Regions from separate parts of the Lacticaseibacillus parahuelsenbergensis genome, predicted to be linked through region 2. Evidence: a T-box and tRNA genes for the amino acid it is inferred to sense, from the RefSeq annotation. Region 2 holds a T-box; the other holds one or more tRNA genes.
What was found. The T-box of region 2 lies ahead of LACPH_RS05815 (valine--tRNA ligase). A T-box ahead of a tRNA ligase gene usually reads a tRNA of that ligase, here a tRNA-Val.

Region 1: it encodes a tRNA-Val, which carries the amino acid that the T-box ahead of LACPH_RS05815 (valine--tRNA ligase) is inferred to sense. The anticodon was not compared.

The regions. Positions count from the first base shown of each region.
Region 1 is NZ_CP132482.1:792,656-804,239, reverse strand. Features, by position in the region: tRNA gene LACPH_RS03925 (tRNA-Leu) at 154-237, opposite strand; tRNA gene LACPH_RS03920 (tRNA-Cys) at 283-353, opposite strand; tRNA gene LACPH_RS03915 (tRNA-Gln) at 400-471, opposite strand; tRNA gene LACPH_RS03910 (tRNA-His) at 479-551, opposite strand; tRNA gene LACPH_RS03905 (tRNA-Trp) at 561-631, opposite strand; tRNA gene LACPH_RS03900 (tRNA-Tyr) at 637-717, opposite strand; tRNA gene LACPH_RS03895 (tRNA-Phe) at 722-794, opposite strand; tRNA gene LACPH_RS03890 (tRNA-Asp) at 843-916, opposite strand; tRNA gene LACPH_RS03885 (tRNA-Met) at 923-996, opposite strand; tRNA gene LACPH_RS03880 (tRNA-Ser) at 1,007-1,098, opposite strand; tRNA gene LACPH_RS03875 (tRNA-Glu) at 1,108-1,179, opposite strand; tRNA gene LACPH_RS03870 (tRNA-Ser) at 1,184-1,271, opposite strand; tRNA gene LACPH_RS03865 (tRNA-Ile) at 1,299-1,372, opposite strand; tRNA gene LACPH_RS03860 (tRNA-Gly) at 1,386-1,456, opposite strand; tRNA gene LACPH_RS03855 (tRNA-Phe) at 1,476-1,548, opposite strand; tRNA gene LACPH_RS03850 (tRNA-Asp) at 1,554-1,627, opposite strand; tRNA gene LACPH_RS03845 (tRNA-Met) at 1,634-1,707, opposite strand; tRNA gene LACPH_RS03840 (tRNA-Ile) at 1,756-1,829, opposite strand; tRNA gene LACPH_RS03835 (tRNA-Met) at 1,838-1,911, opposite strand; tRNA gene LACPH_RS03830 (tRNA-Pro) at 1,938-2,011, opposite strand; tRNA gene LACPH_RS03825 (tRNA-Arg) at 2,017-2,090, opposite strand; tRNA gene LACPH_RS03820 (tRNA-Gly) at 2,151-2,222, opposite strand; tRNA gene LACPH_RS03815 (tRNA-Thr) at 2,257-2,329, opposite strand; tRNA gene LACPH_RS03810 (tRNA-Lys) at 2,372-2,444, opposite strand; tRNA gene LACPH_RS03805 (tRNA-Val) at 2,447-2,519, opposite strand; rRNA gene rrf (5S ribosomal RNA) at 2,528-2,644, opposite strand; rRNA gene LACPH_RS03795 (23S ribosomal RNA) at 2,844-5,761, opposite strand; rRNA gene LACPH_RS03790 (16S ribosomal RNA) at 5,981-7,550, opposite strand; gene LACPH_RS03785 (CvfD/Ygs/GSP13 family RNA-binding post-transcriptional regulator) at 8,379-8,762, opposite strand; gene LACPH_RS03780 (peptidylprolyl isomerase) at 8,826-9,410, opposite strand; gene LACPH_RS03775 (NAD(P)/FAD-dependent oxidoreductase) at 9,704-10,690, shown strand; gene LACPH_RS03770 (phosphatidylglycerophosphatase A family protein) at 10,733-11,236, shown strand; gene LACPH_RS03765 (VTT domain-containing protein) at 11,323-11,584, shown strand, end outside.
Region 2 is NZ_CP132482.1:1,226,330-1,237,913, reverse strand. Features, by position in the region: gene LACPH_RS05850 (septum site-determining protein MinC) at 1-465, opposite strand, end outside; gene mreD (rod shape-determining protein MreD) at 480-1,010, opposite strand; gene mreC (rod shape-determining protein MreC) at 1,014-1,874, opposite strand; gene LACPH_RS05835 (rod shape-determining protein) at 1,962-2,963, opposite strand; gene radC (RadC family protein) at 3,100-3,768, opposite strand; gene LACPH_RS05825 (HAD family hydrolase) at 3,899-4,543, opposite strand; gene LACPH_RS05820 (bifunctional folylpolyglutamate synthase/dihydrofolate synthase) at 4,540-5,826, opposite strand; gene LACPH_RS05815 (valine--tRNA ligase) at 6,310-8,982, opposite strand; T-box leader at 9,093-9,295, opposite strand; gene LACPH_RS05810 (ISNCY family transposase) at 9,448-10,905, shown strand; gene LACPH_RS05805 (redox-sensing transcriptional repressor Rex) at 10,986-11,584, opposite strand, start outside.

The DNA.
Region 1 (11,584 bases), 430 kb from region 2:
AAAAATCAAACAGCGAACAGTAAATTCGAAAACGGTTCATGAATGAAAGATGATCGGCATTTGGCACAGAAATTACCAGATAGCCGATCATTTTTTCTTTAGACCCCTCACCTATTTCAAGGTACAAAAAAAGCCCCACTATAGGGGCAAGTCTACCGGTGATCGGGGTCGAACCGATACTCCATTGCTGGAACGGGATTTTGAATCCCGCGCGTCTGCCAATTCCGCCACACCGGCATAATGTAAAATGGCACTCTCTTGCTGGGCGTTAACCGCAAGATAAGGCGGTGATCGGAATCGAACCGACGATCAAGGTTTTGCAGACCCATGCCTTACCGCTTGGCTACACCGCCATATTCATCAAGTTAAGCGCGTTTCTCCTATGGCAGTTGGAGAAAATTGGGGTAGCTGGATTCGAACCAGCGCATGACGGAGTCAAAGTCCGTTGCCTTACCGCTTGGCTATACCCCAGTAAAAGGGCGGTATGTGGGGATCGAACCCACGTATGCCGGTGCCACAAACCGGTGTGTTAACCGCTTCACCAATACCGCCATGATAAGCAGGGATAGTAGGAGTTGAACCCACACTGACGGTTTTGGAGACCGTAGTTCTACCATTAAACTATATCCCTATAAATGGAGGAGATAGGATTCGAACCTATGAACCCGAAGGAGCGGATTTACAGTCCGCCGCGTTTAGCCTCTTCGCTACTCCTCCATAATGGCGCGGGACGGAATCGAACCGCCGACACATGCAGCTTCAATGCATTGCTCTACCGACTGAGCTACCGAGCCATTTAGATCGCTTTTATGAAGTTGATGTTCCCCTCAATTAGAGGGGGACGGTTCCAACGGGACTCGAACCCGTGATCTCCTGCGTGACAGGCAGGCGTCCTAACCAACTAGACCATGGAACCATGTAATTGCGGGAGCAGGATTTGAACCTGCGACCTTCGGGTTATGAGCCCGACGAGCTACCGAACTGCTCCATCCCGCGATAATAATAAAGGAGAATGAGGGATTCGAACCCTCGCGTGGACTTACGCCCACCTGACGGTTTTCAAGACCGTTCCCTTCAGCCAGACTTGGGTAATTCTCCATCTAACCATGACCCGTACGGGATTTGAACCCATGTTACCGCCGTGAAAGGGCGGTGTCTTAACCACTTGACCAACGGGCCACAACGGAGAAGGAGGGATTTGAACCCTCGCACCAGTTTCCCGGTCTACACCCTTAGCAGGGGCGCCTCTTCAGCCACTTGAGTACTTCTCCATGTGCAATATAAAATTAATGGAACAATGGGCCTAGGTGGACTTGAACCACCGACCTCACGCTTATCAAGCGTGCGCTCTAACCAACTGAGCTATAGGCCCATATCATAATCGCAGCGGGTGACGAGAATCGAACTCGCGACAACAGCTTGGAAGGCTGTGGTTTTACCACTAAACTACACCCGCATAAGGGTGATTATGAAAATGGCGCGGGACAGAATCGAACTGCCGACACATGCAGCTTCAATGCATTGCTCTACCGACTGAGCTACCGAGCCGCAAACGGTCCCAACGGGACTCGAACCCGTGATCTCCTGCGTGACAGGCAGGCGTCCTAACCAACTAGACCATGGAACCATGTAATTGCGGGAGCAGGATTTGAACCTGCGACCTTCGGGTTATGAGCCCGACGAGCTACCGAACTGCTCCATCCCGCGATAACAGTAACAAATCGATTATACCGAACAGTGACCACCCTGTAAAGATGGACCTTGTAGGGCTCGAACCTACGACCGGACGGTTATGAGCCGTCTGCTCTAACCAACTGAGCTAAAGGTCCAAGCTCAATCGCGGCGGGGGGGATCGAACCCTCGACCTCCCGGGTATGAACCGGACGCTCTAGCCAGCTGAGCTACACCGCGAAAAAACCATATGGACTAGCGTCCAATCGGGAAAACAGGATTCGAACCTGCGACCCCCTGGTCCCAAACCAGGTGCTCTACCAAGCTGAGCTATTTCCCGTCAAATGCACCCAGTAGGAGTCGAACCTACAACCTTCTGATTCGTAGTCAGACACTCTATCCAATTGCGCTATGGGTGCAAATCATGATAATACCGAGGAATCTTTCGACCAAACGCACCCTCGGCACTGCGTTTGGAAAGCGGAAGACGGGATTCGAACCCGCGACCCCCACCATGGCAAGGTGATGTTCTACCACTGAACTACTTCCGCATGAAACAAAAAGCTTATCAAATTATTGGTGCCATGCCGACTAAAGGATTCGAACCTTCGACCCCCTGTTTACAAGACAGATGCTCTACCAACTGAGCTAAGTCGGCAAAAATATCGACTTGAGCCGCCATTTAAAACCAATAATTCTCTGAGCCGTGACAGGCTCGAACTGTCGACCCACTGATTAAAAGTCAGTTGCTCTACCAACTGAGCTAACGGCTCAATGGAGGATACAGGGCTCGAACCTGTGACCCTCTGCTTGTAAGGCAGACGCTCTCCCAACTGAGCTAATCCTCCATATGTAAGCGTGGCAGCTTCCTACCCTCGCAGGCAGTTTCCCACCAACTACTCTCGGCGTGAAGAAGCTTAACTTCTGTGTTCGGCATGGGAACAGGTGTATCCTTCTTGCTATCGCCACCACACTTATGAGAACTTTGCGCTCTCAAAACTGGCTATCATTGTTGCTGGTTTGCTTTGCTGAGAATCGGCGTATTTCATCGAAACGCGTTCGCAGTCGCAGAAACCTCCTCATAAGGACCCTGAGTCCATTGGCCAAAACCCGGCCAACGAACTCAGGCCCGCTTATGCTCCGGTTTCTAAGCGCTCCTGCTCACGCTCTACTTGGTTAAGTCCTCGACCGATTAGTACTGGTCCGCTCCATGCATCGCTGCACTTCCACTTCCAGCCTATCTACCTGATCATCTCTCAGGGGTCTTACTTCCATATAGGAATGGGAAATCTCATCTCGAGGGGGGCTTCACACTTAGATGCTTTCAGCGTTTATCCCTTCCGTTCATAGCTACCCAGCGATGCGCCTGGCGGCACAACTGGTACACCAGCGGAACGTCCATCCCGGTCCTCTCGTACTAAGGACAGCTCCTCTCAAATTTCCTGCGCCCGCGACGGATAGGGACCGAACTGTCTCACGACGTTCTGAACCCAGCTCGCGTACCGCTTTAATGGGCGAACAGCCCAACCCTTGGGACCGACTACAGCCCCAGGATGCGATGAGCCGACATCGAGGTGCCAAACCTCCCCGTCGATGTGGACTCTTGGGGGAGATAAGCCTGTTATCCCCAGGGTAGCTTTTATCCGTTGAGCGATGGCCCTTCCATACGGAACCACCGGATCACTAAGCCCGACTTTCGTCCCTGCTCGACTTGTCAGTCTCGCAGTCAAGCTCCCTTCTACCTTTACACTCTGCGAATGATTTCCAACCATTCTGAGGGAACCTTTGGGCGCCTCCGTTACATTTTAGGAGGCGACCGCCCCAGTCAAACTGCCTACCTGACACTGTCTCCCGCCACGATTAGTGGCGCGGGTTAGAGTGTTCATACAGCTAGGGTAGTATCCCACCAACGCCTCCATCGAAACTAGCGTTCCGATCTCTACGGCTCCTACCTATCCTGTACAAGCGGTACCAACACTCAATATCAAGCTACAGTAAAGCTCCATGGGGTCTTTCCGTCCTGTCGCGGGTAACCCGCATCTTCACGGGTACTATAATTTCACCGAGTCTCTCGTTGAGACAGTGCCCAAATCATTACGCCTTTCGTGCGGGTCGGAACTTACCCGACAAGGAATTTCGCTACCTTAGGACCGTTATAGTTACGGCCGCCGTTTACTGGGGCTTCAATTCTGGGCTTCGCTTGCGCTAACTCATCCTCTTAACCTTCCAGCACCGGGCAGGCGTCAGCCCCTATACATCATCTTTCGATTTAGCAGAGACCTGTGTTTTTGATAAACAGTTGTTTGGGCCTATTCACTGCGGCTGACCTTGCGGTCAGCACCCCTTCTTCCGAAGTTACGGGGTCATTTTGCCGAGTTCCTTAACGAGAGTTCGCTCGCTCACCTGAGGATACTCTCCTCGACTACCTGTGTCGGTTTGCGGTACGGGTAGTTTATTTCTCACTAGAAGCTTTTCTTGGCAGTGTGACATCAGGAACTTCGCTACTTTAATTTCGCTCCCCATCACCGCTTGTCCTTATGGTCGCAAGCATTTCACTCGCCACCAGACTTGCGGCTTGGACGCACTTTTCCAGCCGTGCGCTTTCCTTAGCCTCCTGCGTCCCTCCATCGCTTAAACAAAATAAACTAGTGCAGGAATCTCAACCTGCTTGTCATCGACTACGCCTTGCGGCCTCGCCTTAGATCCCGACTAACCCTGGGAGGACGAGCCTTCCCCAGGAAACCTTAGTCATACGGTGGATCAGATTCTCACTGATCTTTCGCTACTCATGCCGGCATTCTCACTTCTAAGCGCTCCAGCCGTCCTCACGATCGACCTTCAACGCCCTTAGAACGCTCTCCTACCGCGCACCCTGACGGGTGCACCCACAGTTTCGGTATTATGCTTAGCCCCGGTATATTTTCGGCGCAGTGCCACTCGACTAGTGAGCTATTACGCACTCTTTAAATGGTGGCTGCTTCTGAGCCAACATCCTAGTTGTCTGTGCAACGCCACATCCTTTTCCACTTAGCATAAATTTAGGGACCTTAACTGGTGATCTGGGCTGTTCCCCTTTCGACAATGGACCTTATCGCTCACTGTCTGACTCCCGGAGTAAGATCGATGGTATTCGGAGTTTATCTGAATTCAGTAACCCTTGATGGGCCCCTAGTTCAAACAGTGCTCTACCTCCATGATCCATCCTCCGAGGCTAACCCTAAAGCTATTTCGGAGAGAACCAGCTATCTCCAAGTTCGTTTGGAATTTCACCGCTACCCACAACTCATCCCAGCATTTTTCAACATACATGGGTTCGGTCCTCCAGTGTGTTTCACCACACCTTCAACCTGGTCATGGGTAGGTCACTTGGTTTCGGGTCTACATCTGCCTACTCATTCGCCCTGTTCAGACTCGCTTTCGCTCCGGCTCCGACTTTTCATCTTAACCTCGCAGGCAAACGTAACTCGCCGGTTCATTCTACAAAAGGCACGCCATTACCCCTTAACGGGCTTTGACTAATTGTAGGCACACGGTTTCAGGAACTATTTCACTCCCCTTCCGGGGTGCTTTTCACCTTTCCCTCACGGTACTGGTTCACTATCGGTCACTAGGGAGTATTTAGCCTTGGGAGATGGTCCTCCCGGATTCCGACGGAATTTCACGTGTTCCGCCGTACTCAGGATCCTGGACGGAGGGTTCGCCGTTTCGTTTACAGGGCTTTCACCTTCTATGGCGCAGCTTTCCAACTGACTTCGACTACGTCGAACTTTGGTAACTCCAATGTCCAGTCCTACAACCCCGAGAAGCAAGCTTCTCGGTTTGGGCTCTTCCCACTTCGCTCGCCGCTACTATGGGAATCGAGTTTTCTTTCTCTTCCTGCGGGTACTGAGATGTTTCAGTTCCCCGCGTCTGCCGCCGACAAGCTATGAATTCACTTGCAGGCAATACACTGATGTGTACTGGGTTCCCCCATTCGGAAATCTCCGGATCAAAGCTTACTTATAGCTCCCCGAAGCATATCGGTATTAGTTCCGTCCTTCATCGGCTCCTAGTGCCAAGGCATCCACCGTGCGCCCTTTGTAACTTAACCTGTACTGACTTGCGTCAGCGGTTATGCGATGCGAATTTCTATATTAGAAACTCATACAAATACGCTGTGTTCTCGGCAATTTAAAACATTTACAACAATGATATCCAGTTTTCAAAGAACAAAGTCGCACCCGCTAGGGTGCTTGAGGGTCGTCCCCTCAAAACTAAACAAAGTTTCGTGTGTGCAGGTTTCCGTCAGACTTAATGTCTGTTTCCTTAGAAAGGAGGTGATCCAGCCGCAGGTTCTCCTACGGCTACCTTGTTACGACTTCACCCTAATCATTTGTCCCACCTTAGACGGCTCGCTCCCTAAAAGGGTTACGCCACCGGCTTCGGGTGTTACAAACTCTCATGGTGTGACGGGCGGTGTGTACAAGGCCCGGGAACGTATTCACCGCGGCGTGCTGATCCGCGATTACTAGCGATTCCGACTTCGTGTAGGCGAGTTGCAGCCTACAGTCCGAACTGAGAATGGCTTTAAGAGATTAGCTTGACCTCGCGGTCTCGCAACTCGTTGTACCATCCATTGTAGCACGTGTGTAGCCCAGGTCATAAGGGGCATGATGATTTGACGTCATCCCCACCTTCCTCCGGTTTGTCACCGGCAGTCTTACTAGAGTGCCCAACTCAATGCTGGCAACTAGTCATAAGGGTTGCGCTCGTTGCGGGACTTAACCCAACATCTCACGACACGAGCTGACGACAACCATGCACCACCTGTCATTTTGCCCCCGAAGGGGAAACCTGATCTCTCAGGTGATCAAAAGATGTCAAGACCTGGTAAGGTTCTTCGCGTTGCTTCGAATTAAACCACATGCTCCACCGCTTGTGCGGGCCCCCGTCAATTCCTTTGAGTTTCAACCTTGCGGTCGTACTCCCCAGGCGGAATGCTTAATGCGTTAGCTGCGGCACTGAAGGGCGGAAACCCTCCAACACCTAGCATTCATCGTTTACGGCATGGACTACCAGGGTATCTAATCCTGTTCGCTACCCATGCTTTCGAGCCTCAGCGTCAGTTACAGACCAGACAGCCGCCTTCGCCACTGGTGTTCTTCCATATATCTACGCATTTCACCGCTACACATGGAGTTCCACTGTCCTCTTCTGCACTCAAGTTTCCCAGTTTCCGATGCGCTTCCTCGGTTAAGCCGAGGGCTTTCACATCAGACTTAAAAAACCGCCTGCGCTCGCTTTACGCCCAATAAATCCGGATAACGCTTGCCACCTACGTATTACCGCGGCTGCTGGCACGTAGTTAGCCGTGGCTTTCTGGTTGGATACCGTCACGCCGACAACAGTTACTCTGCCGACCATTCTTCTCCAACAACAGAGTTTTACGACCCAAAAGCCTTCTTCACTCACGCGGCGTTGCTCCATCAGACTTGCGTCCATTGTGGAAGATTCCCTACTGCTGCCTCCCGTAGGAGTTTGGGCCGTGTCTCAGTCCCAATGTGGCCGATCAACCTCTCAGTTCGGCTACGTATCATCGCCTTGGTGAGCCGTTACCTCACCAACTAGCTAATACGCCGCGGGTCCATCCAAAAGCGATAGCTTGCGCCATCTTTCAGCCAAGAACCATGCGGTTCTTGGATTTATGCGGTATTAGCATCTGTTTCCAAATGTTATCCCCCACTTAAGGGCAGGTTACCCACGTGTTACTCACCCGTCCGCCACTCGTTTTAAGTCGAATCACGATGCAAGCACCGTTCATCGACCAAAACTCGTTCGACTTGCATGTATTAGGCACGCCGCCAGCGTTCATCCTGAGCCAGGATCAAACTCTCATATAAATATGAGCTGTTCGAATAGCTCGATTTGTTGTTCTAGCGAATTGACTTCGCAAATGTTACTTTTTGCCTCGATACCGAAGTATCAAGGACCCTGCACATTTAAACGAAACTTTGTTCAGTTTTCAAAGGACGATCTTGCCAAAAGACAACTTTGATAGATTATCATGACCAACGTATCATGTCAACAACTTTTTAGAGTGAATATTTATTCAATCTGTTTCAATTGTGGCTTCATCATACGAGTGGTTTATTTCATCCGTCATGAATCGACGTCTTTGTTTTGACAACAACAAGTATCATACCAGCACTTCAACAATCTAGTCAACAAAAAAATTGCAGAAATTCAAAGAATTGTCAGTTCCGATAAATAGCGAACATTTTAATCCAAATTGTATAAATATTCGCATTGATCGCGAACAATATTCAGCAAAACACATTTAAAGTTCACTAAACTCATAGCACTTATAGCCGTGTATGCTGCAGTTTGCCCTAACTACTGAGCAAAACGGTCACTGGACGCACTTCGCTCACATGTATTTGCCAATCATCTAAAATAATAAACGCCATTTCAGCTAAACTTCAAATCTTGAAAATCGCTTAGCTAACCGATTCTAATCGTTGATACCCAGTCATCCCAATAATGTGCAGTGCCCGCGTTTATATCAGTTTTACAAATCAGCCACCGATCGTTATTGCATCGTTACTTCTCAATGAAAGTCTACTAGTTTCCGCAAACCAGCCATGCAAGGCCCGTACCCTCCCGTTCTTACTTGCCATGCTCTCACGCTTTCACAACTGCCTATCGCATCAACGGAAGAAAAAAGCCACTCATTTTTGAGTGGTTTCTTCGTTTAAATGTTCAAGTGCTTCAGCGACCCACCCATCTAAGTGAGCGGCAATCGGCGCAAAGCCGGTGTGAAATTTACGACTGGTCCAATAGTGCTTGCGGCGGCGTTTCTTGCTTAATCTAGGCGGCGCCTGTAAAGCACGTAAGGATAAACTGATTTTATGGGTATATTCGTCGATGTCCAAAATCACAACTTCAACTCGCTGGCCGACGGTAAAAATATCGCTGGTGTCCTTGACGTAACCATGCTGGCATTCTGAGATGTGCACTAATCCTTGCGTGTGCTCATCCAGCATCACAAACGCCCCGTATGGTTGGACGCCGGTGACTTTGCCAGTCAAGATATCTCCTATGCGATATTCCATTCTGACACTTCATTTCATTGGATTTCTCTTTGAGTATACCCTAAAAATCACTTGCAACCAATATCAGTCTTGAATCGTCAACTCATCAATCGTCACAGGCTCAACTGGCTTATCATTGGCACCCGTTTTGACTTTACTGATCTTCTCAACCACTGACATTCCAGACAATACCTGCCCGAAAACTGTATGGCGATGATCAAGCCATGGTGTCCCGCCTTGTTGGTAAGCGTCAATGATCGGTTCCGGGAACCCCGCTTCACTTAACTGAGCCTTCATGCTTGGATCCAAATGCGTATTTGTCACGATGAAAAATTGACTGCCGTTCGTATTGGGTCCAGCGTTGGCCATTGACAACGCACCTTTCAAATTGAAAAGCTGATTCGAAAATTCATCCGCAAACGGCTTTCCCCAGAGGCTTTCACCACCCATGCCAGTGCCAGTCGGATCACCGCCTTGAATCATGAAGTCTTCAATGACCCGGTGAAAAATGACGCCATCATAATAGTTCTTTTTGGCCAAGCCGATGAAGTTTTCAACGGTTTTAGGGGCTTGTTCCGGAAATAGTGCAATTTCAAATTGTCCTTCACTGGTTTTAAAGATCGCTTTTGGGCCTTTGAAATCGGCCAGTTCTAATTGTGGATAGTCCATGTTCGTTCTCCTTCTTTAATCAAATAACGTGCATCGTTCTAGGCGTAGTATACCAGCATCGGCAACTCGCGCCAATCAAATGAATAGATGGAACCCTTCTACAACCTTAACGTTGGCATTAAAAATCAGTTGCTGCGCTTTCTACACTTTTCCCCAATTAACGCAACGCCCGCGCTTTATGGCACTTTAATCTCCCTAAATTGCCGGCACTCTCCGCCTTCGTCAACTTGGTAACTATTCGCAAAATATGGTAGGGTATGAACGTCATACTATATAGAAACGGAGCATTGCAAATGTCAGTGCAGCACGTATATGAAATCACCGTGATTGGTGGCGGGCCTGTTGGTATGTTCGCCGCCTTTTATGCTGGCTTGCGTCAGGCAGACGTCTTATTGCTTGAGAGTCTGGACGAACTTGGTGGCCAAACCGGTAATTTATACCCAGCCAAAATTCTTTACGATATTGGCGGCTTTCCCCACGTCAGCGGAAAAGATCTGGTTTCACAGTTGAAAACGCAGCTGATGCATTTTCACCCAGATGTCAAAACCGTTACGGAAGTGCAAACGATTGATGAAGCAGAAGACGGGACGTTTACTCTGCATACAAGTCAGGGCGACTTCCGGAGTAAAACCGTCATCGTTGCGACAGGTGGCGGGGCTTTTACGCCGCGTAAATTGGCCGTTGATTACGATCCGGCATTAGAAGGCAGGCAATTGTTTTACTTTGTTCAGGATCTGGAGACCTTTCGCGATCAGGACGTGGCAATTGCCGGTGGTGGCGATTCGGCCATTGACTGGGCTTTGGCGCTGGAACCGGTGGCCAAGCATGTCAGTCTGATTCACCGGCGTGCTAAATTCCGTGGCCTCGAGGCAAGTGTGGCAGCACTGGAAAAAAGCAGCGTTGCCATTCATACACCTTATTTGATTGAGGCGGTTAAACAGGAAAATGGCAAGCTCGCCTTGCAGTTAAAGGAAGTTCGCGGTGACAACGAGCCGGTTTTAACAGTCGATAAGTTGCTGGTTAATTATGGTTTTGTCACCGACAAGCGCCATCTCCAGGCTTGGCACTTTAAGACCGATCGTAACGGCATTCTGGTTGATTCACAGATGCAAACCAGTCGCCCAGGAATTTTTGCTATTGGCGATGCCGTCAGTTATGCGGGAAAACTACCGCTGATTGCCAGTGGCTTCGGTGAGGCACCAACGGCTATTAACGAAGCACTTAGCCGGCTTTATCCGGAACGGCGGCAAGCGTTGCACAGTACCCAGCTTTATCGATAAAAGTCAGCCTTACCCACTCAGCCAAAAGGAAAGCGTGAGATTATGACCAATGAAGAGAAGCTTTATGAACGGACGATCCAACTGTTGCATGAGCGCGGCGTCAGCTTGAGCGACATCGGCGAGCTTGTCATGTTTCTGCAGGAACGTTTCATTCCTAACTTAACCATTGAAGAAGCAACGCAAAATGTTCGGATCGTTTTACGCAAACGTGAAGTGCAAAACGCGGTTATGACCGGCATTGCACTGGATAAGGCAGCCGAAGCCAACCAGCTTGAGGAGCCTTTGCAGAAAATTATTGCCGAAGATGAAGGACTTTACGGTGTCGATGAAGTCTTGGCCTTTTCTATTGTCAATGTTTATGGTTCAATTGGTTTTACCAATTACGGCTACATCGATCGGATTAAGCCAGGCATACTGGCCAAGCTCAATGCCCACGAGCCCGGGATTATCCACACCTTCCTTGATGACATCGTGGGAGCCATGGCGGCAGCAGCGGCTAGTCGACTGGCCCATTCGCATCCGGAAATCGAAGACGACATTTATTGACGTTTTTCTAAAATTTGCCTTTGTTTCATGAAATTTTCATATTATCCCGTATAATGAAATGTAAATTCATTAAAGGAGCTTACTCAATGACCCAACTGTTTGATTTCATCCTGCATATCGATGAGCATCTGATCACCATCGTTAATAGCTTCGGCCCTTGGACCTATGTCATCCTCTTTGCGATGGTCTTCATCGAAACAGGGGTTGTTGTCTTTCCGTTCCTACCGGGAGATTCACTGCTGTTCGCTGCCAGTGCTTTGGCCGCCAACGCTGCTTATAACTTAAACGTTTGGATCCTTTTCGCAGTCTTTTTGGCCGCAGCTGTTCTAGGCGATACCGTGAATTATG
Region 2 (11,584 bases):
GCGCGTATCCCCTTGGCTGCCAGCCTGCACCACGCCGCTGACCTTACCCATCACAAAAACATTCCCGGAAGCACATAAGGTCGCACCGGCATGCAGATCGCCCAAGAACAGCACATCACCCATGATATCAATCGTTTGGCCAGACCGAATCACCCCACCAATACGATGCGTCATTTTGGCCGTGACCATATCTGCCACCACATCTTTGTCAACGACCGCACTGGTAATGCCGTTGATTGAAAAACGCGGATAATCGGCGAAAACCGATTGAATTTGGGTAAGCTGCTCTTCAGTCAACAAACGATTACCGGTTTCCAGGCGATAACTGACTTCACCAGTCGGCGTTTCTTCATACAACTTTCCCAGTAACGTTTTCAGCGTCCCGATGATCTGCATAAAATCCGCCGTATCTTGAAGCTGCAGTGCCAGACTGTCATTTCGACCTTTTAAGACCACACTGTCCACATCATCACCCCAAACTATTCTTCCGCTAAGTTAATCAATACCCGATGCAATGGACCATACACAATGACGAAAAGAATCAGGTTGACCGTCAACCCCGGCCCCAAATGATTGGCAATCAGCATCACCACACTGGAACTACCATAGCCAATAAAATGATTCACAAAATAATTGGCGACACCATACAGCAGCAGCGCAATGATATACACCATCCCGACAAAAACCGCGGTGTGCGGAATGTACGGCCGAATCTGACGCACGATATAAATCACTAACGCGAACAATAAAGCATTGACGCCTAATATGCCGGTGTAAAAACTGTCAAAAATCAACCCGATCAAAGCGGCAATCCAGGTCGTGTACTTCTCTTCCGGAACTAGCAGGGTCACCATAACCAAGCCTAACAAAGTCAGCTGCGGCGTACCCATAAAACTCGGCCGCATAATCCACTGGGCTAATACGGATGCCAGACTGCCATCAATTAATAACAGCAAAAGCAGGATTGAAATAATCCACCAATGCCCTGTAAAGTGTTTTTCGTTCAACATATATCAGTCACCCTTGATTGTCCGCGAAATGACCGTCACAACCGTTACATCATTGAGATTCGCAGCCGGTGACAGATAAACGGTATTGGCAAGCCCATAGTCATCTTTTTTAACACTAGTGACTTCTCCGATAAGCAAGCCTTTAGGGGTCATGCCGCCCAAGCCGCTGGTCACGACTTTATCGCCTTTTTTAATCGCATGCTCGCTGTTCAGTTCGCCAAGAACCAAGTCACCCGACTTTTCGTCATAGCCAGTGATGATCCCGTTAACTTCTTTATCCTCACTCGTTTCAACGGCGGCAGCGACGCGATCACTGGACTTATTGGCAGTCGATAGCATTTCGACTTTTGAACTGGTTCGATTGACTTCAACGATCCGCCCGACCAATCCGGATCCGGCCATCACCGGCATGCCTTTTTTAACCCCTGCCGCGCTGCCTTGATTAATCACCACCATGTTCCGCCAATCACTCGGTGTTCGCAAAATAACGGCGGCGCTGATCTGCGAGTAATCAGTCAAAGTACCGTTCAATTTCAACTGTTGTTTCAGCTGTTTGTTTTCGCGTTTCAGGGTTTGAACCTGTACTTTGGTCTGGGCCAGACTATCTAGCTGTTGTTTCAGGTGTTGATTCTCCTGGAACGTATCCATCAGGCTATGCACGTCATCCAACCCGTTGCGGGCAAAATCCCCTGGTAAGGCAACCAACCGGCCACCGATGCCAACAACATCATTGGCAATCCGCTGAATAAACGGCGGGGTGTTGCGATTATTGCTCGCATAAATCGACCCAGCGACCAGACCAATACTGACCAGCAAAGCGATCATGAGGGCGATCAATTTTTTATTGGAAAAGAATTTCTGCATTGGTTCCTCCGTCACACTCGCGAAAAGAGGCCAGGATCCTTCATCCCAGCCTCTTGCCACACGCAAACCATCTTCATTTATGGGCTGTTAACGTTTCTTTAAAACGTCAATATTCTTCAACGATTCGCCAGTTCCGATCGCAACGCAATCCAGCGGGTCTTGCGCGATGAAAACCGGTACTTTGGTTTCATCGGAAATGACATCCGGCAGATGCTTCAAAAGCGCCCCGCCACCAGTTAGCACAATACCGTGATCAATCACATCAGCCGCAATTTCCGGAGACGTTTCTTCCAGCGTCTCTTTAATAGCCGTGATGATGTCAAGCACATTTTCATGAATCGCCGAGGCAATGTCCGTCGCCGAAATGTCAATCGTCTTAGGCAGACCACTTAACAAATCGCGGCCGCGAACGGTCATCCCGTCAATGTCAGCGGCTTTTTCAACCGATGCCGACCCGATTTGAATTTTCATCGCTTCAGCGGTTCGTTCGCCGATTAATAAATTAAAATTCTGTCGCAAATGATTGATAATGGCTTCGTCAAACTTATCGCCAGCCACCCGAATGGAGCGACTCGAAACGATGCCGCCTAATGAAATCGTGGCAACATCGGTTGTGCCGCCACCGATATCAACGACCATACTGCCTGTCGGGTCCATAACCGGCAAGCCGGCACCGATCGCCGCGGCGTATGGTTCTTCAATCACAAACGCATCCCGTGCACCAGCTACTTTAGCCGCATCAATGACGGCACGCTTTTCAACTTCGGTAACCCCACTTGGTACGCAAATCATCACCTGCGGATGGCTGCCATTACCCAATGCTTTTTGCATGAAGTATTTCAACATGGCCGCAGTTGTGTCGTAGTCAGCGATGACCCCATCTTTCATTGGTCGGATCGCCACGATATTGGTCGGGGTACGACCGATCATGTCGCGGGCTTCTTCACCAACGGCAATGACTTCTTCCGTCTGGGTATTCTTCGCGACCACGGAAGGCTCATTTAAGACAATGCCCTTGCCGTCGACGTAAACTAAGGTATTTGCGGTGCCAAGATCGATCCCGATATTCTTTGATCCAAATCCAAACAAGACGTTCTCTCCTTATGCTGACTCATTTCGTATTAACTCCATGCATTATAGCATATTTATTTCTGTGACAAAATGTGAAACCGCCTGATTTTGGCACCTTACCCCCAATTTCAAAAAACCTTACAATTTTCTTGAATTAATTAAAGTCAGGATCGTCTCGGGCAAAAGAATAAAACGCCTTCCCGCCGATAATCAAATGATCCAGCAAATTCATCCCTAGCAACGCCGCTGCCAACTGGAAACGCGTTGTCGTGTCACGATCTGCCTGACTCGGCGCCGGATCGCCACTGGGATGATTGTGAACCATAATGAGATTTGTAGCACTCAACTTTAATGCTTCACGAAATACCACCCGCGGATCGGCCAATGCGGAATCGACCGTACCAATCGCCACAGTTTGCTCGGTAATAATCTGATTTTTGACATCTAAAAACAAAATCAGCATGGACTCCTGATTAGCACCGGCAAAACGCGAAACCATGGTCTTACCCAACTGTTCGCTATTTTTAATCTGCCCATAACGCAAGGATTGTCGGCGCATGACGCGGCGACCCAGTTCCACACCAGCCAAAATACTGGCGCGTTTGGCCGCACCTAAGCCGCGAATGTGATCCAGTGAGTCACCATCACCTTCCGCCAAACCTTGTAATGCCGGATAAGTTGCCAACACCTCACTCACGATTTCTTTGACCGGATAATGCTGGTTTCCCGCCCGCACAATCAGTTGCAGCAATTCCGCATCTGTCAGTGCTGCCGGTCCGTGCGCCAATAACCGTTCACGCGGTTGTTCAGTTGCATCTGCCATCGTTTTCCCCCTGGTAGCACACGTACAGGTCGCATCAGTTCAAGTCGCATATTGCGTTTCGAGCTGATGCTGATTGAATGTCCTGGTTGCGCGCTGCGATTTTGAGCCAATTCATGACTCACTAGGAAGATTACGCAAATGTGCCATGCTTTTGCAGCCAGTCCGGCAGTTCGGTGATAGATGATAAAATAGCGGTCGCTTTCTCATCCGGTTGCTGGGCAATACCGGGAATCATGACCACAGGCAGGCCAGCTCCCTCTGCGGCCGCCACCCCGACGTGCGTGTCTTCGATGACGATCGCCGGGCCAGCGCCTAAATGCCTTTTCATGACCTGATACACTTCGGGATCCGGCTTATGCGCCTCGACATCACTGCCGGTCAAAATCGGGTCAAACCAGTCTTGCCAACCGGCTGCTGCCAAAACCACATCAACATAATGTTGAGCGCTACTAGTTGCCAATGCCAGCCGATAACGAGCAGCCTGCAGCGTTCTCAAGGCTTCATCAGCTCCTGGCAACACAAAATCGGCACCATTGCGAATCCGATCCAACACATCCTTGGTCGAAAATTCTTGAAACCACGCAGCATTTTCCGACCCCACAAGATCTGCAATAATCTTGGCTTCGTTTGGCCCCGCCGAACCGACTAACGGGCGAAAATCATCTTCGGTTCGCTTCAATCCCAACTCAGCTGCGGCGCGCACGTTGCTTTGAAGATAAATTGCTTCGGTATCAACCAAGGTTCCGTCCAGATCAAAAATCACGGTTGTTGTCATGACTTTCCCTCCAATAAAGTTTGACGCACGGCAGCAGCAAGATACAAGGACCCAGTGATCACAATCGGTTGTTCCGGGTCATTATCCAAGCTGGCTGCCAATGCCGCCTGCCATGAGTCTTTTAACTGTCCTTCATGAAGCCTTTGGTACCCGGCTTCAGGTAATGCACGTGGCGTCCCCGGCACTGGCACGAGGTAAACAGTCGCAAATGCCCGTGTCAGCATATCTGCCATCGATGCATAATCCTTATCGGCCAAAATACCGGCAATCACCGTAACCGGTCCGGAAAACAGTTCATGCAACGCGACGACCAAACCCTTGATACCGTCCGGATTATGCGCACCATCCAGAACAATAAACGGCGAATCGCTAATCTTCTCAAGCCGCGCCGGCCAGCGACTGGCCGCAAGTCCTTGGCGAATATCGCGCGCCGTTAATGGCCAATGGGTTACCTGTGCATAAATTTTAGCGGTTTTAATCGCAATCGCCATATTGCGCTGTTGATAGTCACCGACTAATGGTACGGTCAGATCCGCTAACGATCCGTCTTCATCCTGGTACGTCAACCGCTGTCCCCAGCCGTGCAGCTTGGCTTTGGGAACAGTGAAATCCCGACCGAAGCGAAACCACTGACTGCCGGTGGATTGTATTTTGACCGCTACCACTGCCGCTGCTTCGGGTACCAAGTCACCGGTAACGACCGGAACTCCGGGCTTGATAATGCCAGCCTTATGCGTCGCAATCGCCGTGATGGTATCCCCTAACAATTTCTGGTGATCCAGCGCCACCTCCGTCAACACACTCACAACCGGCGTGATGACATTGGTTGAATCGGTATCTCCACCAATGCCGACTTCGATAACTGCTACATCAACGCGGCGCTGACGAAAATACCAAAAAGCCAAGGCGGTGACAAATTCAAACTCGGTCACATTAAAGTCAGGCTGAGTGATGCGCAAGTCATCAAGTGCTGCCTGGGCGACCGCAACCGCCTGTACCAGTTCATCATCGGGGATCGGCACATGGTCAATCATCATGCGCTCATTAAAGCGCATAATAAATGGCGAGGTAAACAACCCCACTTCTAATCCGCTCGCTTCCAGCACGTGCGCAATGGCATTAGCCGTCGATCCTTTCCCGTTCGTGCCGGTAATGTGGATATAGTGACCTTTTTCCTGCGGGTCGCCGAGCGCATGCAACAATGTCAAAATACGACGATGATCGCCGGTTTTGGCTAAACGCGGAAAAGAATGAATATAAGCAACACTTTCAGAGTAGTTCATCGTTAACTTCCTTCAATCGTGACATCCATTCAGACACCGCCTCTGCAGCGCCTCAATATGGCTTAATCATACCAGAAAATGCTGGTCGGCTAGTTTACAGACAACAGAAATTTTGCTCGATTCATGGTGAATACACGGATTTACACGTATTGTAAAAAATCTTAGGCAATTATTCTGTCACCGTGCCAAACTCCGCAATCTCCGGCCAGATGGGGTGGCGACGCGAAGCTAGAGCGGAGGGCATAGCTGAGCCCCATCTGGCCTCCGATTGCTCCGCTTTGGCACTAACGTCTTAATAATCCAACGAATTCTCCTAGGAAAACTAGAAGCGGACATACTCCAGTTATAGTTGGAGTATGTCCGCTTCTGTATTGTGGCTATAGATTATGACCCAGCCTCTCGGAAATCTAGTTAAGCTATGTCACCCACACCGCTTGAGGTTGACGGACGAACATTTTACCCGCAAGACCGGGCTTCGATCTCTTATGCCTGCTGCAACTGCTCAAGCCGCTGCTGGGTGCTGCTGAGTTGGTCGGCGAAGTCGCTGCGCTTGGTGCGCTGTTCGGCGACGACCGCTTCAGGCGCTTTGGACAGGAAGCCTTGATTGTTGAGTTTCTTGTCAATTCGGGCAATTTCCTGTTCAAGCTTCTTGGCATCTTTGGTTAACTTGGCCTTTTCTTCGTCCAGATCGACTAATTCATTGAGCGGAACAAAAATCGTTGCTCCAGTAATGACGGCGCTGCCAGCCATTTTCGGCTCTGCTACATCGGTTCCGACGGTGAATTCCTTGCTGTTGACAAAACGATCGATGAAATCGAAGTTCTGGTCAAAAATCGGCTTCAAAGCAGGATCCGTTAACTTCACGATAATATCAACCTTAGTCTTAAGCGGTGCGCCTGCTTCTTTACGAATACTGCGAACGCCGCGAATAAGCGCAATAATGGCATCCATCGCACTGGTTGCGTCGGCATTTTCAAACGCAGTATTTTCAACCGGATAACTGGCAGTCACGATTGATTTGCCAGTGTGCGGCAAAGCCAACCACAACTTCTCGGTCACAAACGGCATCACCGGGTGCAAAAGCCGCAGAATTTGATCAAGGGCATAAGCCAAATTAACCCGTTTAGCTGCCTTAGCCTTTTCATCGTCGCCGTACAGAACTTCCTTGCTCATTTCAACATACCAGTCCGCAAAGACATTCCAGGTAAAGTTGTACAGAGTTCGACCCATTTCACCGAATTCAAAGCGTTCAGACAGATCGGTAACCTGCTTGATGGTTTCATTTAATTGCGAAAACAGCCACTTATCGGATAAGTCGAATGTACTTGGATCAGGCTGCTGCGGCTTGTCCAGATCGCCTAGATTCATCATCACGAAGCGTGAAATATTCCAAATCTTGTTGATGAAATTCCAGGCAGCTTCAACCTGTTTGTAACTAAACCGGGTATCCTGTCCCGGCTTATTACCTGTGATCAGGAACCACCGCAAAGCATCGGCGCCATATTTTTCAATGACGTCCATCGGATCAATCCCGTTTCCTAGCGACTTGCTCATCTTGCGGCCTTGTTCGTCCCGCATCAGGCCGTGAATCAGCGTGTATTGGAATGGCCGCTCACCAGTAAAGTGCAATCCTTGGAAGATCATGCGGGCAACCCAAAATGGAATAATATCGTAGCCGGTGACCAAGGTGTTCGTCGGATAATACCGCTTATAATCCGGCGCATCGGTATTCGGCCACCCCATCGTGGAAAATGGCCACAAAGCACTGGAAAACCACGTGTCCAGCACATCAGGATCCTGTTGCCAATTTTCAATATCTTTCGGCGCTTCCATACCGACGTAAGTTTCACCGGTGTGCTTGTTGTACCAAGCCGGAATCTGATGGCCCCACCATAATTGCCGGGAAATGACCCAATCGTGAATATTTTCCATCCATTGCAAATAAGTGTGCTCAAAGCGCTCCGGAACAAAGGTTACTTTCTTGTCGCTTTCCTGTTGCGCCTTGATGGCTGCTTCGGCGAGCGGCTTCATTTTGACAAACCACTGCGTTGACAAACGGGCTTCGACTTGAACGCCGGTCCGCTCGCTGTGACCAACACTATGCACAATCGGTTCGACTTTAAGTAATAGGCCTTCCTTATCCAAATCCGCCACCATGGCTTTACGGGCTTCGAAACGATCCATCCCATTGTATTTGCCGGCATTTTCATTCATCGTGCCGTCGTCATTCATGGTATTGATGCGCTTCAGATCATGGCGATTGCCAACCTGAAAGTCGTTAGGATCGTGCGCTGGGGTGATTTTAACGGCCCCGGTTCCGAAGTCGGGATCAACGTAGGCATCCTCAATGATTGGAATTTTGCGGTTAGCAAGCGGCAAAATCAATTCCTTGCCAACCATATCTTTGTAACGCTTATCGCCGGGATGAACGGCCACCGCAGTATCGCCCATCATGGTTTCCGGACGGGTCGTGGCGATTTCGATATACCCGCTACCATCGGCAAACGGATACTTAACGTGGTAAAACGCGCCTTTATCGTCTTTATGAATGACTTCGATATCGGACAATGCCGTGCGGGCTTGCGGATCCCAGTTAACGATATATTCACCGCGGTAAATCAGGCCTTGTTTGTAGAGTTCGACAAACACCTTGCGAACGGCTTCGTTCAAGCCTTTATCCAAGGTGAACCGCTCACGGCTGTAATCCAATGACAAGCCCATCTTTGCCCACTGACCATGAATGGTTTTGGCAAATTCATCTTTCCATTCCCAGACCTTCTGGACAAACTTTTCACGACCTAAGTCATAGCGACTAATGCCTTCCTTGCGCAATTTGGCTTCAACTTTCGCCTGCGTGGCAATTCCGGCATGGTCCATCCCCGGCAGCCACAGCGTATCGAAGCCTTGCATCCGCTTTTGGCGAATCACAATGTCCTGCAAGGTTGTATCCCAGGCATGGCCCATGTGCAGCTTCCCGGTTACATTGGGTGGCGGAATGACAATCGAATACGGCTTGGCTTTTGGATCGCCGCTTGGTTTAAAAACATCTTCGTCCAGCCATTCCTGATAGCGGCCTGCTTCGACCGCTTTATGATCATATTTTGGTGCTAATGTTTCATCACTCACTGGCTCCACCTCACAAATTTTTCTGTCCATCCAGGTTTTCAGGACCGCAATATGCAAATTTGTCGACCGCGTTGGTTCGCGCTTCCTATAACGCGTTCGCCGGCTCACGATCACACAAAAAAAGCCCTAATTTATATAAAAATTAGGACGATTTCACTCGCGGTACCACCTAAATTGGGAATAACTTCCCCACTTAATTCAGGATAACGGCTGTCACCGGCCGTTCCCTACTCACTTCAGGACGGCAGCTCACAAGCTACAATCACGACCCCTTTTCGAGATTCACACCAACCATCTCGTCGCTGGGAAAAAAGGTCATGACCCTCTTGATCATTGCATTAGATGCATTATAACCCGCGGACATGGCAGGGTCAACGCCGTCATGATTGCTTCAAAGGTGCTTGTCGACCGCAAGCGATATTGTCTTAAGTAAGCAGTTAGCCAAAGTGTCACAAAAACTGTAACCTCTTAGAAGATACATCTAGGAGGAATCACATGAAGAAGGTTGTCTTAACAATGAAAGAAGAAGAACGTTACCGAGTCATCAAAGCAGTGGTCAATGGTAAGACCTCCGTGCAACGCGCAGCCGTTAAGCTCAAGCGCTCCGAACGAACCATCTACCGATTGATCAAGCTTTACAAGCAACAAGGCAAAGACGGCTTTATCCATGGCAATGCCGGTCGTGAGCCCGCCAACAAACGCAACGCGCAACTCGAACGCCAGATTATTCGTCTGTACACCAACAAGTATGCCGGATTCAACATCGCCCATTTTCACGAGTTCTTAACCACTGCCGAACAAATCGCCATCTCCGAATCCTCACTCCGGCTCTTATTCAGACACCACCACATTCTCTCACCCAAAGCCCATAAAGCCACCAAGCGCCGAGTCAAGCGTGAATTAAAAGAAAAAGAAAAGAAGTCCAAGCTCCTATCCAAACGTGATGAAGCCACCTTGTCAGCCATCGAGGTCGTTGAAAACATCAAAGCCCATCCAGAACGTCCTCGGAAACATTATTCTGGTGAACAGGTACAAATGGATGCTTCCTGGGAGTATTGGTTTGGTACTCAAAAAACCACCTTACACGCAGCCATTGATGATCAGTCCGGGAACGTTGTCGGCGGCTACTTTGCCAAACAAGAAACACTCAGCGGCTATTATCATGTGTTTGCCCAAGTCCTTCGCGATTATGGCGCTCCAGCAGAATTCCTAACGGATCGGCGCACCGTGTTTAACAGCAACAAAAAAGAGGGCTCACCTTCGACCGAGAACCCTCTTACACGTTTCGGTTATGCCTGCCAGACACTTGGAACAGAACTTTCGGTCACCAGTATTCCGCAAGCCAAAGGCCGCATAGAACGTCTTCTGGAGACTTTTCAAGATCGGCTCACAAGTGAACTGCGGTTGCATAACATCACCACAATCGCAGATGCCAATCGGTTTTTGGTCGGCTTTATCAAGCGTTACAATGACCGCTTCGCATCTACCATCAAAAGTAGCATGTCGGTGTTTGATAAGCAACTAACACCCAAGGAAATTGACAATATTTTGATCATTGCCAATGAACGCAGCATCGGCCACGGACATTGTGTTCGCTTTGATAACAAACGCTATCTGCCACACCGGAATGGCGAATTGGTTTATTTACCCCCGCATACAAAGGTCTTAGTCATCAAAAGCTTCACGGGCAGACTTTATATGACCACTGATGATGACCAGGTGTACGACCTTTTCTGTGTGCCAAAAGAACAGTTCATGTCAGCCAAATTCGATCTTACGCCAGCTGCGGCACCAACTCCTAAACGAACCAAGAAAATCCCGGCAATCACGCATCCGTGGCGCCGCGCTAACTATCGCGATTACCTTGATTCTCTTGGCATTAACAGGACAAGGGTTAAACAGTTGGTCGCCGAACGATATCCATACAAGAATTCACAAGCGATTCAAGTCTAATTAGGATCATCTCGCGTCCAGTTTTCGGACGCATGTTTTATGGAATTTACTGTCAAAGTCGAAAATCGCTTGACACGCCGTCATGATTGCTTCAAAGGTGCTTTTTGTTCTTGTGCTAGCTTGTTTTGATGGTCAACAAACAGTAACGCTTGTAATTCACTGGTCAGATCAATATAGCGAATTGTTGTTCCGGGTTGGGCGGGAACGGGCTTGGGTGCAAAGGTCAAAATCGCCGTTATGCCATTAGCTTCAAGTTGGCTAATCACTGCTGCCTGCGCAGAACTCGGCACGCAGACAATCGCGGTATGCATGCCTGGACGGACTTTTTCGGATAAGGTCGCCAAGTTATAAATCGGAATACCGGCAATTGTCGTCCCGATCAAGCTGGGATCCGTGTCAAAGCCCATCACAATGGATAAGTCGGGATTACGCCGAAAATTGTTGGTCAGCAGCGCCCGCCCCAGATTCCCACAGCCTACCAACAGCATCTGCTCTTCGGAGTGAACCTCTAATAGCTCGCCAAAAACTTCCGCAAGCAAATCAACTGAATAGCCATACCCGCTGCGGCCTAGGTCGCCAAAATTAGAAAAATCGCGGCGAATGGTGGCTGGTGCAATGTGCACCAACTTGCTTAACCGATCCGAGCGCACCCGTTTGACACCTGATTGTTGTAAAGCTT